Sinorhizobium meliloti: one gene and its partner. The protein of the gene in region 2 interacts with the protein of the main gene of each other region in a pairwise test. Links are inferred from orthologs where the notes say so. Each region holds a gene or a part of one and is shown on either strand. Other genes may lie near its edges.

Region 1 (7,206 bases), on a different replicon or contig from region 2:
GACGTAACAGCGAATTCCTCCTGTCGCTCGCGCTCGACATCGACGGTATCGGTGGTATCGATGCGCTTGCCGCCGACACCGACGGCATCGACGGATCCGAGGACAATGCCGGCGCCTTTGCCGACGGCGCAAGCATTGGCCGGATGCGGGCGGCAGGCGCCGATCCCCGTTCGCATCTCGCAGGCCATGACGCCTGGACGGCCTTCGCGGCCAGCGGCGACCTCTTCGTGCCCGGCCCGACGGGGACGAATGTCAATGATCTGCGGGCGATCCTGATACGCTGAACTTCTGGAAGGGGATGGCACGGCCTGAAATTGCCCCTCCCAAACGTGGGGAGGGGTCATTCCGCGCGCGAACCGCTGTTACTTCACCCGCTTCAACGCATCGGCAAGGATCGAGACGATCTCGCCGAAATGCTGCTTTTCCGCGATCAGAGGCGGCGAGAAGGCGATGATGTCGCCGGTGACGCGGATCAGCAGGCCCCGCTCGAAACAATCGACGAAGACGTCATAGGCGCGAGCGCCGGGCGCGCCGTCGCGCGACTGGAGCTCGATGCCGGCGATGAGGCCGATGGTGCGGATGTCGATGACGTGCGGCAGGCCTTTCATGGAATGCATCGCCTCGTGCCAGTCGCCCTCGATTTCGGCGGCGCGCGTCATCAGGCCTTCGTCGCGATAGATGTCGAGCGTGGCGATGCCGGCGGCACAGGCGGCCGGATGGCCGGAATAGGTATAGCCGTGGAAGAGCTCGATCTGGCCTTCGGGGCCGTGCATCAGCGCGTCGTGCACCTTGCGGCTGGCAAAGACAGCGCCCATCGGGATCGCACCGTTGGTAAGCCCCTTTGCGGTGGTGACGATGTCCGGCGTGACGCCGAAATAGTCGGTCGCAAAGGCCGCACCGAGCCGGCCGAAACCGGTGATCACCTCGTCGAAGATCAGGAGAATGCCGTGCTTGTCGCAGATCGCGCGCAGCCGCTCGAGATAGCCCTTCGGCGGGATCAGCACGCCGGTCGAGCCGGCGACTGGCTCGACGATGCAGGCGGCGATCGTCTCGGCGCCGTGGAGCGCCACGAGCCTTTCGAGGTCGTCGGCAAGCTCCGCACCATGCTCCGGCTGCCCTTTGACGAAGGCGTTCTTCGCCGGATCATGGGTGTGGCGCAGATGGTCGGACCCGGGAAGCTGCGGGAAGACGCGGCGGTTGTTGACGATGCCGCCGACGGAGATGCCGCCGAAGCCGACGCCGTGATAACCGCGTTCGCGGCCGATGAGGCGGGTGCGCGTGCCTTGGCCGATCGAACGTTGATAGGCAAGTGCCATCTTCAGCGCGGTGTCCACGGATTCCGAGCCCGAGCCGGTGAAGAACACCCGGTCGAGCTTGGTGCCAGCCGGGCCGGGCGCGATCTCGGCCAGCCGCTCGGCGAAGTCGAAGGCGATCGGATGACCCATCTGGAAGGACGGCGCGAAGTCCATGGTCGAAAGCTGCCGCTCGACCGCGGCGGCGATCTGCCGGCGGCCGTGCCCGGCATTCACGCACCAGAGGCCGGCGGTGCCGTCGAGAACCGTCCGGCCGTCGACGCTGGTGTAGTGCATGCCCTCGGCGGCGGCGAGCAGCCGGGGTGCCGCCTTGAACTGGCGGTTGGCGGTGAAGGGCATCCAGTAGCTGTCGAGAACCGGAGCGTTGGGCTTGTTGTGGGCGTTCATGGCATCCTCCTGTCGTTAGCCGATTGACGCCATGATTTGGATTTCCGAACAAGTCCTTTTCTAAGGTCATCTAAGCCGTTGTATTTGCACGAGGGAGTTTGATAGAGTTTCGCTATTTCAAACAACATCAACACCGGAGTTCGCTATGAGCGTCGATATCGGCAGCCGCCTGCGGCAGGTGCGGCTGAGGCACAAGCTTTCCCAGCGCGAACTCGCCAAACGGGCGGGGGTTACAAACTCCACCATCTCGCTGATCGAATCGAATGCATCGAACCCCTCGGTCGGGGCGCTGAAGCGTATCCTCGACGGTATACCGATCGGGCTTGCGGAGTTCTTCTCCTTCGAGCCGGAGAAGTCGCGCAGGGCTTTCTATGCGGCGGAGGAACTGGTGGAGATCGGCAAGGGACCGATCTCCTATCGCCAGATCGGCGACAACCTTTTCGGCCGCAGCCTTCAGATCCTGAAGGAGTGCTACCAGCCGGGCGCGGATACCGGCAAGGTGCCGCTGGTGCATGAGGGCGAGGAAGGCGGCATCGTGCTTTCAGGCCGGCTCGAAGTGACCGTCGATGACGAGCGGCGCATCCTCGGGCCGGGCGACGCCTATTATTTCGAAAGCCGGCGGCCGCACCGCTTTCGCTGTATCGGACCGGTGCCCTGCGACGTGATCAGTGCCTGTACGCCGCCGACGTTTTGAAGGGGAAAGAACGCCCCTCATCCGCCTGCCGGCACCTTCTTCCCCGTTCTGACGGGGAGAAGGGACAAGCGGGCTACTCCCCTTCCTGCCGAAGCCGTTGCGGTGTTACGAGCGAGCGCCACGAGTCCCTTCTCCCCGTGGAACGGGGAGAAGGTGCCGGCAGGCGGTTGAGGGGCAATTCGAGCCGCTCACGAAAGCCGCTCGCAAGCCGCAGCGATTCGTTCGAGCGCCTCCTTCAGCTCCGCCTCCGATGTTGCATAGGAGATGCGGAAAAAGGGTGAGAGGCCGAAGGCCGAGCCCGGGACGACGGCGACATGGGCGTCTTCCAGAAGATAGGCGCAGAAGTCCGTATCCGTTTTGATCCTCTTGCCTGATGGCGTCACCTTGCCGAGCACGCCGGCGCAGCCGGAGAAGGTGTAGAAGGCACCCTCGGGAACGCGGCAGTCGAGGCCGTCGATCGCGTTCAGGCCGTTGACCACGAGATCGCGGCGGCGCTGGAAGCTCTCGGTTCGTTCTTTCAGGAAGTCCTGCGGCCCGTTGAGCGCCGCGACCGAAGCCGCCTGGCTTATCGAAGAGGGGCATGAGGTCGCCTGGCTCTGGACGACGGCCATCGCCTTGATGAGCTCGCGCGGGCCACCGGCATAGCCGATCCGCCAGCCGGTCATCGCATAGGCCTTCGAGACGCCGTTTACGGTCAGCGTGCGGTTCTTCAGGCCCGGCTCCAACTGCGCCGGGGTGACGAAGCGGAAACCGTCATAGACGATGTGCTCATACATGTCGTCGACGAGCAGCCAGACATGCGGGTGCCTCAGAAGTACCTCGAGCAGCGGCCGGTAGTCGGCCGCACTGTAGGCGGCGCCCGACGGATTGGAGGGCGAGTTCAAGAGCACCCATCGGGTCCGCGGCGTGATGGCCGCCTCAAGCTTTTCCGCCGTCAGGCGGAAACCGGAAGATGCGTCGCAGGCGATCAGGACCGGCTTGCCCTCGCAGATATGGACAATGTCCGAATAGGAGGTCCAGTAGGGCGTCGGAATGATGACCTCGTCGCCCGGATCGAGCGAGGCCATCATGGCGTTGAAGAGGATCTGCTTGGCGCCGGTCGCGACCGTGATCTCGTCCAGCTCGTAGGCCAACCCGTTCTCGCGCTGGAATTTCTCGCGGATCGCCTTCTTCAGTTCCGGCGTGCCGTCGAGTGCGGTGTATTTCGTCTCGCCGCGGTGAATCGCATCCGAGGCGGCCTGCTTCACGTGTTCCGGCGTGTCGAAATCCGGCTCGCCGGCGCCGAGGATGATCACCGGCTTGCCTTCGCGCTTCATGGCGGCGGCGCGGGCGCCGATCTTCAGGATTTCCGAAACTCCGATCGAGGAAATCCGCGAGGCGGGCTGAAAGCCCGCCTCCTTGACCGTTGCATTGATGGTCATGGCCGATCCTGTTCGATTATTCGATGTCGAAAGAGACGCCCTGCGCCAGCGGCAGAGCCTTCGAATAGTTCACCGTGTTGGTGGCGCGCCGCATATAGGCCTTCCAGGCGTCGGAGCCGGATTCTCGGCCGCCGCCGGTCTCCTTTTCGCCGCCGAACGCGCCGCCGATCTCGGCGCCGGAGGTACCGATATTGACGTTGGCGATGCCGCAATCCGAGCCGTCGGCTGCGAGGAAGCGTTCCGATTCCTGCATGTCACGGGTGAAGATCGAGGAGGAAAGCCCGGCGGCAACCGCATTGTGCTCGGCGAGCACCGCGTCGAAGTCGCTGTACTTCATGACGTAGAGGATCGGCGCGAAGGTTTCCTCGAGAACCGGGCCTTCCTGCTTCGGCATTTCGACCAGTGCCGGCTTGACGTAGTAGCCGTTCTCGTGGCCGAGCTCGACGCGCTCGCCGCCGGTGACGGCTCCGCCATGGTTCTTTGCCTCGGCGATCGCCTTCTGCATCCCGTCGAAGGCCGCCTTGTCTACGAGGGGGCCGACGAGTGCGGCCGATTCCAGCGGGTTGCCGACCGAAACCGACTGATAGGCTTTCTTCAGGCGCGGCACGAGCTGGTCGTAGACGCTTTCATGGACGAAGAGGCGGCGCAGGGTCGTGCAGCGCTGCCCGGCGGTGCCCATAGCGCCGAAAGCAATGGCGCGCAGCGCCATGTCGAGATCGGCGGACGGGCAGACGATGCCCGCATTGTTGCCGCCGAGTTCCAGGATCGCACGGGCGAAGCGCTTGGCAAGCCGCGGACCGACCTCGCGGCCCATGCGGGTGGAGCCGGTCGCCGAAACCAGCGGCACCTTCGGATGGTCGACGAGAACCTCGCCGATCGCCCGGTCGCCGATCAGGACCTGCGACAGGCCTTCCGGAGCGTCGCCGAAACGGGCGATGGCGCGTTCCAGGATCGCCTGGCAGGCGAGCGCGGTAAGCGGCGTCTTTTCCGACGGCTTCCAGACGACGGCGTCGCCGCAGACGAGCGCGAGCGCTGCATTCCAAGACCAGACCGCGACGGGGAAGTTGAAGGCGGAAATGATGCCGACGACACCGAGCGGGTGCCAGGTTTCCATCATCCGGTGGCCGGGACGCTCGGTGGCGATCGTCAGGCCGTAGAGCTGGCGGGAAAGGCCGACGGCGAAATCGCAGATATCGATCATCTCCTGCACTTCGCCGAGGCCCTCGGACGGGATCTTGCCGGCTTCGATCGAGACGAGGCGGCCGAGATCGGCCTTGAAGGCGCGCAGTTCCTCGCCGAGAAGCCGGACGAGTTCGCCGCGCTTGGGCGCCGGTACGAGGCGCCAGGCGCGGAAAGCCTCGTCGGCCTTCTCGATCTTGCCGGCGGCTTCAGCGGCAGATACGGTCTTGAGACTTGCGATCTTCTCGCCGGTGACCGGGCTGAAGGACGGCATGTCGCCGCCGGTGTAGAGGTCCTTGGCGACGCCCATTTTATCGAGGAGCGCGGCTGCCTCGCTCGCGACATCGATTTTCTTGGCTGCAATGTTCATGTGGTGACTCCCGTCTTGTAACTGGCGCGATGACCTAACCGAAGCGCACGCTGCCGAGCTTGCCCGGCGAGGTGAGCGTCTTGAGGCCGGCCGCCATGTTCTTCAGTTTTTCCGGCGTGTAGAGATCGTAAAAAGCCTGGTTGCGGCGGCCGAGCGCATGTTCCGCGCTGAAGCTGCCGTGATATTGCTCGACCGCCACCGCAAAGACCCATTCGCGCAGTCGCTGCTCGAAGGTCGCATCGGCCAGTAGCGGACTATCCTTGGCGACGACCAGGTTGAAGTGAACGCCGCCGTCGCCGATATGGCCGAAATCGCAGACCGTGACGCCCGGAAATTTTTCCGGCATTTCCGTCTTCATATGGTCGCAGAAGGCCATGATGTCACCCCTGCGGAAGGAGAGATCGAAGGCGATCAGCTTGCCGAGGTGTTTTACGCCCTCCGAAAGCGCATGGCGCAGCGCCCAGATCTCGTGCGGCGGGCCGACGAGTGCATCGGCGAGCAGTACCTCTTCCATCTCCCATATCTCCGCGAGCACGCTTTCGAGAACCGCGTCGAGCGGCTGCTCGCCTTCGCGCGGGCTCGAGGTGCGGGAGATTTCGGCGAGGATCACGTAGTCGGGGACCTTGCCGCCTTGGAAGGGGTTTTTCAGCGCCGGCACATGGGCGAAGGCCGCGGCGATCGCGTTCCTCGACATTCCCTCGAAGGCCGAGAGATAGGCGCCGAGCCGCTCTTCCATGGCCTTCAGGAGCGGCAGGACATGCGCGCCGCTCGCCGGCACGAGGAAGGCGGTCGCCGTCTGCTTCGGCAGGCGCTCGAGATTGAGCACGCATTCGGTGACGATGCCGAAGGCGCCCGAGGTGCCGATGAAGATCTGCTTCCAGTCGACGCCGGTATTGTTCTTGCGCAGGTCCGAGCCGAGGTCGAGCACCGTGCCCGCCTCGTCGGCGAGGACCACTTTCAGACCCAGCGTGTTGCGGCGCACGTCGCCATATTTGAGGAAGCGCGAGCCGCCGGTATTGGTGGCGATCATGCCGCCGATCCGCGGGTCGGCGCCGAGATCGATCGGGAAGAACAGGCCGTGTTCCTCCAGGCGCCGATTGAGCTCGGACAGGCGGAAGCCGGCATCGACGCGCACGGAGCGATTGTCGAGGTCGAGCGCGAATTGGCGGGTCAGCCGGTCGAGGCTGACAACGACCTCGCTGCCGGACTCGTCCGGCGTCGATCCCGAGACGAGGCCCGTATTGCCCGACTGGGGGATGAGGGCGATGCCGCTGCGGACGCAGTAACCGACGGCGGCCGAGACCTCTTCCGTCGTTACCGGACGCAGGACGGCCGCCGCGCGGCCGCGGTCGTAGCGTGCGCCGGCCTCGTAAGCCTCCATGTCCTCCCGACGCGTGACGACGCCCTTGTCGCCAAGGAGCTTCGTCAATGCGTCGATATGGTGCTCGTCAATCATCGCCGGCGTATCACTCCGCTGCCATGGCGGCGGTAAGCGCCTTGAGGCAGCCTTCGATCGATGCCTGCTCGATGCCGGCATAGTGATCGAATTCGTTGAGCACGGCGACGCCGAGATCGGTCTCGAAGCGCTTCTGGTTCGGGCTCGCTTCGAATTCCTGCTGCGCACCGTCGCCGAGGTTCGACTGGAAGATACCGGCGGCGCTGACGGGAAGGAAGTCCTCATAGACGATCGGATCGAATTGAACGAGGCCGTCGGCGATCAGGGAATTGAGATCACGCCGGCCGGGCAGCTTCGTCCGCCGGCCCTTATCCGTCAGGGAGTAGCTGAAATAGCCGAGGCCCGCCTCGCGGAGCTCCGCCCAGCTGTCGGGGAACGCCTCGAAG
Region 2 (7,236 bases):
TGGGCGGCCTCGGGCGCGCGATCGCCCATACGAGCTTCAAACTCACCTGGAGGCGGAAATACGAGGAGCGAGACGGGGCCTGCGTGCTCGCGTCGGCGCTGCCGAAGCTCACCATCACGTATACGCTGCCGGAGCTTGCCGGAAAGCTGCCGGCCGGGATCGAGACGCACTGGCAGACCTTCATCGCCGGCGTGAAAAAGCATGAACTGGTCCATGGCGACTTCATCAAGGAGATGGTGAGCGCCATCGAGGCCGCCACCGTGGGCCTCACCGTTGCCGACGATCCCCAATGCCGCAAGATCAAATCCGAAATGACGAAGCGGCTCGGCGAAATCTCCCGCGCGCAAAGACAGAAGAGCCGCGACTTCGACAAGGCCGAGCTCAGCGACGGCGGCAATGTTCACCAGCTCATCCTCAATCTCGTGAACGGCGGCTGATGCGCGTGGCAGATCCGTTCGAGGCGGCGCGCTTGAGGCTTTGGCCGAAAGGCAACACTTCTGCGCAAAAGCAAGATGTTGTCGAGCCTGCCTCCGAATTGTCTCAATGCAACGAAAACGTGAGCCCGCCTGAGTGGCAGGCATAGCGGCACGAAATCTTTCCGTGCAGCTGACATTACTGAATTTGTTTCGGACGATCGGCCGGGGTTTCTGCCGATGATGAGCCGAAAAGGAGAAGATGCATGAAGAAGACTCTCGCCATGGCGTTTTCCGCGGTCACGATCGCGTTTGCCGCCGCGGGCGCCAATGCGGCCGATCTGACCTATCAGGAGCCGGCGCCGCCGCCGGCGATGCAGGACGCGCGCGGCGGTGTGAAGATCGGCTATCTGGAATGCGACATCGGCGGCGGCGCCGGCTACGTGCTCGGTTCGTCCAAAGAGGTCGAGTGCGCCTTCCGGTCGCTGGGCGGCGATGTGATCGAGGATCGCTACACGGGTGAAATTCGCAAACTCGGGATCGACGTGGGTTTCACGATGCGCAGCCGGTTGATCTGGGCCGTGTTCGCGCCGACGGCAGGCTACCACCATGGTTCTCTGAGCGGTATCTATAAGGGCGCGAGCGCCGAGGCGACGCTCGGTGCGGGTGTGGGCGCCAATGTCCTCGTCGGCGGCACCTCCGGCTCGATCCACCTCCAGACGGTCAGCGTCACCGGCCAGCTCGGTCTCAACGTCGCGGCCGCGGGCACGTCGATGACCCTCAACTCCGCGAATTGATGTCTTCGCCGGCGCGGCCGTTACGCCGCGCCGGGACCGATCTCCTCGCCGACCTCCACAAAATCACCAGCATACCCACCGTCATGGCCGCGAGACCGTACCAGGTGACGGCATAAACGAGGTGATTGTTGGGAAAGACGACGCGCGTCAGTCCGCCGACGGGGAGCCCGCCGCGATTCGGGCTGGCATCCGCGTCGACGAAGTAGGGCGCGACCTCGGAGAGGCCACGCGCCGCAGCGATCGCACCCACGTCGCGCGAATACCAACGGTTTTCCCCGGGCCTGTTCGACTGCAGGAGCGAGCCGTCAGGCTCGTCCATGCGCATGAGGCCGGTGACCTTCGCTTCGCCCTCGATCTGGCCTTCCCGCCGCGTCGATGCCTCACGCCTCTCCGTCGGTACGAAGCCGCGGTTCACGAGCACCGTCGTCCCATCGGCAGCTGCAAGGGGCGTCACAACCCAATAGCCGGCGCCGCGTTCGGTTGCGGCATAGACCAGCGTTTCCTTATCGTTGAGGAAGCGGCCCTGGAGAGCGACGTGCCGGTATTCGTCTCGCGCGGCGTTGACGTTCGGCCAGTCGTTGCGGGGCGGCACAGGCATGGGTGCCGCGTGGACGCGCTCCTCGACCCGGGCGATCAGGTCGAGCTTCCAGGAGAGGCGCTTGAGCTGCCACGTGCCGAGCGCAGCAAAAGCCGCGATGAGCAGGAGGCCGAGGATGCTGAGGATCGCAAGCGAGAGCCGGGAGTGCGGGCTGGAGGTGAGTTCGGTGTCGCTCATGACGTTCTTGCTTCGAAGCGGAACCAATATGATCGAGGCTTGCGCCCCCTCATCCGGCTGCCGCCACCTTCTCCCTGCATGCGGGGAGAGGGTTAGTCCTCGGGTTAAACCCGAGGAGAGGGGCGAAGTCCCGATTCACGGCATGTTCTTCATCATTTCCGGGCTCATCGGCATCATGTTCGTGTTCAGATGATGCATGACCCAGAGCGAGCCGGAAAGCGCGATGGCGACGAGAAGGATCGTGAAGATCAACGCCATCATCGTCCAGCCGCCCTCGGAACGGGTGTTCATGTGCAGGAAGAAGATCATGTGGACGACGATCTGGACGGCGCCGAGGGCCATGATGATCGCGGCGGTGAGGACGGCGCTGTCGAGAATGTCGGCCATCACCAGCCAGAAGGGGATCGCGGTCAGGATGACGGAGAGGACGAAGCCGGTCGCGTAACTCTTCAGCGTTCCGTGTCCCGCGTCGTGACCATGGCTGTGGCCGTGATGGGCCTCGAAAGCGTCCTCGTGCGAAGGTGCGTGCGTACTCATCCGAGAACTCCCATCAGATAGACGAAGGAAAAGACGCCGATCCAGACGACGTCGAGGAAGTGCCAGAACATCGAAAGGCACATGAGGCGGCGCTTGTTTTCCGGGATCAGTCCGCGCTTTGCGACTTGCGCCATGAGCACGAACATCCAGACGATGCCGGCGGTCACGTGCAGGCCGTGCGTGCCGACGAGCGTGAAGAAAGACGACAGGAAGGCGCTACGCTGCGGTCCGGCGCCCTCATGGAGCAGATGCGCGAACTCGTAGAACTCGAGCCCGACGAAGGCGATGCCGAAGAGCGCGGTGACGGCCATCCAGGTGAGCGTCGCTTTTTTCTCGTAACGTTCCATCGCCAGCATGGCGAAGCCGTAGGTGATCGAGGAGAAAAGCAGCATCGACGTGTTCACCGCGACGAGCGGCAGGTCGAAGAGATCGGCGGGCGAGGGGCCGGCGGCATAGTTGCGGCCGAGAACCGCATGGGTGGCGAAGAGAACCGCGAAGATCAGGCAGTCGCTCATCAGATAGAGCCAGAAGCCGAGCATCGTGCTCCCTTCGGGGTGATGCTCCTCCGTCAGGTAGAAGGCCGGCGCCTGTCCCTCATCGAGCGCGCGTTCGGTATGGAACTCGGTCATGCTTGCACCTCGGCGGCAAGCGCTTCGGTCCGCTTGCCCTCTGTGTCGGCGACGACGTTTGCGGGAATGTGGAAGTCGCGGTCATAATTGAAGGTGTGGCCGATGGCGATCGCCGCCATGGCGACGAAGGAGAGGATCACCAGCCACCACATGTACCAGACCATGGCGAAGGCGAAGACGACGCTGATCGCTCCGAGGATGACGCCTGTGCCGGTGTTCTTCGGCATGTGGATCGGCTTAAAGCCTACAAGCGGCCGGCTGTGGCCGCGCTTTTTCATATCCCACCAGGAGTCCTGATCGTGGACGAGCGGGGTGAAGGCGAAGTTGTAATCCGGTGGTGGCGAGGCGGTCGACCATTCGAGCGTGCGCCCGTCCCAGGGGTCGCCGGTCGTGTCGCGCAGCTCTTCGCGCCTCACGAAGCTGACGACGAGCTGGATCAGCATCGACAGGATGCCGAGCGCGATCAGGAAGGCGCCGAAGGCCGCGATGACGAACCAGATCTGCAGCGAGGGATCCTCGAACTGGCTGACGCGGCGCGTGACCCCCATGAGCCCGAGCACGTAGAGCGGCATGAAGGCGAAGTAGAAGCCGGTCAGCCAGAACCAGAAGGACATCTTGCCCCAGAACGGATCGAGCCTGAATCCGAAGGCCTTCGGGAACCAGTAGACGACGCCTGCCATCAGCCCGAAGACGACGCCGCCGATGATGACATTGTGGAAGTGGGCGATGAGGAACAGCGAATTGTGCAGGACGAAATCGGCCGGCGGAACGGCAAGCAAGACGCCGGTCATGCCGCCGAGGACGAAGGTCACCATGAAACCGATGGTCCACAGCATAGGCACCTCGTAGCGGATGCGGCCGCGATACATGGTGAAGAGCCAGTTGAACATCTTCGCTCCGGTCGGGATCGAGATGATCATCGTCGTGATGCCGAAGAAGGCGTTGACGCTCGCACCCGAGCCCATGGTGAAGAAGTGGTGCAGCCAGACGATGTAGGAGAGGATGGTGATGACGACCGTGGCATAGACCATCGAGGCATAGCCGAAGAGCCGCTTGCCGCAGAAGGTCGCGACGACTTCCGAGAAAATGCCGAAGGCCGGCAGGATGAGGATGTAGACCTCCGGATGGCCCCAGATCCAGATGAGGTTGACATACATCATCGGATTGCCGCCGAGGTCGTTGGTGAAGAAGTTCGTGCCGGCATAGCGGTCGAGCGTAAGCAGCGCCAGCGTCGCGGTCAGCACCGGGAAGGTGGCGACGATCAGCACATTGGTGCAGAGCGACGTCCAGGTGAAGACCGGCATCTTCATCATCGTCATGCCGGGGGCGCGCATCTTCACGATGGTGGCGATGAGGTTTATCCCCGACAGCGTCGTTCCGATGCCGGCGATCTGCAGGCCCCAGATGTAATAGTCGACCCCGACGCCGGGGCTGTAGTCCGCGCCCGACAGCGGCGGATAGGCAAGCCATCCGGTCCGCGCGAACTCGCCGACGAAGAGCGACAGCATGATGATGATCGCGCCGGCCGTCGTCATCCAGAAGCTGAAATTGTTGAGGAAGGGGAAGGAGACGTCGCGCGCGCCGATCTGCAGCGGCACGACGAAGTTCATCAGCCCCGTCACGAAGGGCATCGCCATGAAGAAGATCATGATCACGCCGTGTGCGGTGAAGACCTGGTCGTAGTGATGCGGCGGCAGGTAGCCTTCCGAGCCGCCGAAGGCCATCGCCTGCTGCAGCCGCATCATGATCGCGTCGGAAAATCCGCGCAGCAGCATCACCAGCGCGAGAATGATGTACATGATGCCGATCTTCTTGTGGTCGACGCTCGTCAGCCAGTCGCGCCAGAGCGTCCCCCAGAAGCGGTAATAGGTGATGAGGCCGATCAGCGCGATGCCGCCGAGCGCGACGGCGAGAAAGGTCACGACGAGGATCGGCTCGTGATAAGGGATCGCGTCGAGGGTAAGCCGGCCGAAGATGAGCTTCAGAAAATCTGGATCGGAGAACATCGGAAACCTGTTCAATCGTTGGCGCAACGCGCCGTGTTCAATGGTTGAGCTGCGGCGGTGCCGGATCGCTCTGATGGTTCATGCCCGGCATCGAGTGTCCCTCGTGTCCTCCCATGGGCATATCGTGCTGCATCGGCTCCTCGGCGCCAGTGCCCTGCGGCTCCTGCTGGCTGCGCGCGGGTGTGCCCGTCGCCGGGTGCGTTGCGGCCGGTGCTCCTTCCGCCAGGGAATGCCTGTTGTCGTATTCCAGCTTTTCCCGGTTCTCGGCGCTCTCCTTGCCGGCGCCCCCCATCATGTCGATGTGCATCATCTCCTCCATGCACATCTTGCCGGGTGTGACGCATAGATTGAGGATTGCCCGATACAAGCCGTCCTCGACCGCGGCGTAATAGCGGACCGGCTCCCTTTCGCTCGGCTTTTCGAGCTTCAGATAGGCGTCGCGGTTGAGCGCGGTTCCCTGCGCCTTCACCCGCGCGACCCAATCGTCGAAGCCCTGCCGGTCGAGCCCGTGGAACTTGAAGCGCATGTGGGAAAAGCCGTCGCCGCTGTAATTGGCCGAGAAGCCTTCATATTCGCCCGGCTTGTTGATCACCGCGTGGAGCTTTGTTTCCATGCCCGGCATCGCATAGATCTGGCCGGCAAGGGCCGGAATATAGAAGGAGTTCATCACCGAGGAGGCGGTGATCTTGAAATGGATCGGAACGTCGACGGGCGCTGCGAGCTCGTTGACGGCCGCGACCCCGAGGTCGGGATAGAAGAACAGCCATTTCCAGTCGAGCGCCACGACCTCGACGGTGAGCGGTCTGGCATCCGCGGGGATCGCCCTTTCCGCATCCAGCCGGTCGAGCGGTCGATAGGGGTCGAGCTTGTGCGTGCTGATCCAGGTAATCGCCCCGAGCGCGATGATGATCGCAAGCGGTGCCGACCAGATCACCACCTCGAGCGCCGTCGAGTGGTGCCACTCCGGATCGTAGGTGGCGCTCGTGTTGGACCGCCGATACCGCCAAGCGAAGAAAAGCGTCAGGAAAACGACCGGGACGATGATCAGCAGCATGAGGATCGTCGATATGACGATCAGATCGCGTTGCTGCGCAGCGATATCGCCGGATGGCGACATCACCACCATGTCGCATCCCGCCATCACGAGGAAAAGCGGCAAAACGGCGAGGCGGCGGGAAAACTTCAACAGTTCTGGCACGGCTCGGAGCTCTATTTTGTTTCGACGGCCCTGCGACTAAAGTAGAGTGGATGGGAAAGGTATGAGGTCGATGGTCGCACTGCAGCAATCCGCCGCAGTCGTTTTGCGACGCAGCATCTTCCGCCGCTTGCAGACAGTGAGGACGTGAAACGCATTATTTCGCGTTTCTCCCCTTGATATGAACGGTTGATTGGTCAAGATCCCTCCAAGGGAGCCTTGCGCTCTCATCTTGAGAGTACGAGCGGGTGCGGCGGAACACCGCATGTTCTTAGCCCCCGTGCGAGCGCGGGAGGCGTTTGATGAGCAGTGCAATGCAACAGTCCCTGGGACCGTCGTCCTCTTCGATGGAGCGCGACGCGCGGCGCATTCACGACGACACGCCCGTATCCGCCGGCAATATCGCCATCGGCGTCGTCATCGGCCGGGCAGCGGAATTCTTCGACTTCTTCGTCTATGGCATAGCCTCGGTGGTCGTCTTTCCGCAGCTCTTCTTTCCTTTCGCCCCCGATCGGCTGACGGCGACGCTCTACTCCTTCGCCATTTTTTCGCTCGCCTTCGTTGCAAGACTGGTCGGTTCGCTGGTCTTCATGGCCATCGACCGGACTTACGGCCGAGGCGTCAAGCTGACGATCGCACTTTTCCTTCTCGGAGGCTCGACGGCCTCGATTGCCTTCCTGCCGGGCTATGCGACGCTCGGCGCCTGGTCCATCGTGCTCCTTGCCGTCTTTCGTCTCGGTCAGGGTTTTGCGCTTGGCGGCGCCTGGGACGGGCTCGCCTCGCTTCTCGCTCTGAACGCGCCGCAGCACCATCGCGGCTGGTACGCGATGATTCCGCAGCTGGGCGCGCCCCTCGGCTTCATGCTCGCCAGCGCCCTCTTCGCC

Evidence for each region.
Region 1: the proteins of cyoB (region 2) and JOH52_RS06710 interact in binary tests that used the Escherichia coli proteins (3 or more experiments, as listed by UniProt). The link is inferred for Sinorhizobium meliloti from one-to-one orthologs.

What each region holds. Positions count from the first base shown.
Region 1 is NZ_JAGIOS010000001.1:1,418,843-1,426,048, forward strand. Bases 1,700-4,569 are described here. They hold JOH52_RS06710 (pyridoxal phosphate-dependent aminotransferase), read right to left. Parts: upstream 3,816-4,569; coding sequence 2,583-3,815; downstream 1,700-2,582. Other genes in these bases: aptA (omega-aminotransferase AptA), read right to left, coding at 1,700-1,700; JOH52_RS06705 (cupin domain-containing protein), read left to right, coding at 1,846-2,394; amaB (L-piperidine-6-carboxylate dehydrogenase), read right to left, coding at 3,832-4,569. In the rest of the region: JOH52_RS06695 (glycerate kinase type-2 family protein), read left to right, coding at 1-284; more of aptA, read right to left, coding at 363-1,699; more of amaB, read right to left, coding at 4,570-5,364; JOH52_RS06720 (FAD-binding oxidoreductase), read right to left, coding at 5,399-6,820; 2-oxoadipate dioxygenase/decarboxylase HglS, read right to left, coding at 6,831-7,206. UniProt on the Escherichia coli protein: Shows aminotransferase activity with methionine and histidine as substrates, and to a lesser extent also with phenylalanine.
Region 2 is NZ_JAGIOS010000002.1:522,257-529,492, reverse strand. What follows is about bases 2,653-5,552. They hold cyoB (cytochrome o ubiquinol oxidase subunit I), read right to left. Parts: upstream 5,158-5,552; coding sequence 3,148-5,157; downstream 2,653-3,147. Other genes in these bases: cyoA (ubiquinol oxidase subunit II), read right to left, coding at 5,195-5,552; cyoC (cytochrome o ubiquinol oxidase subunit III), read right to left, coding at 2,653-3,151. Outside these bases: JOH52_RS21420 (DUF922 domain-containing Zn-dependent protease), read left to right, coding at 1-437; JOH52_RS21415 (DUF992 domain-containing protein), read left to right, coding at 680-1,210; JOH52_RS21410 (SURF1 family protein), read right to left, coding at 1,194-1,985; cyoD (cytochrome o ubiquinol oxidase subunit IV), read right to left, coding at 2,121-2,522; more of cyoC, read right to left, coding at 2,519-2,652; more of cyoA, read right to left, coding at 5,553-6,355; JOH52_RS21385 (MFS transporter), read left to right, coding at 6,655-7,236. UniProt on the Escherichia coli protein: Cytochrome bo(3) ubiquinol oxidase is the terminal enzyme in the aerobic respiratory chain of E.coli that predominates when cells are grown at high aeration.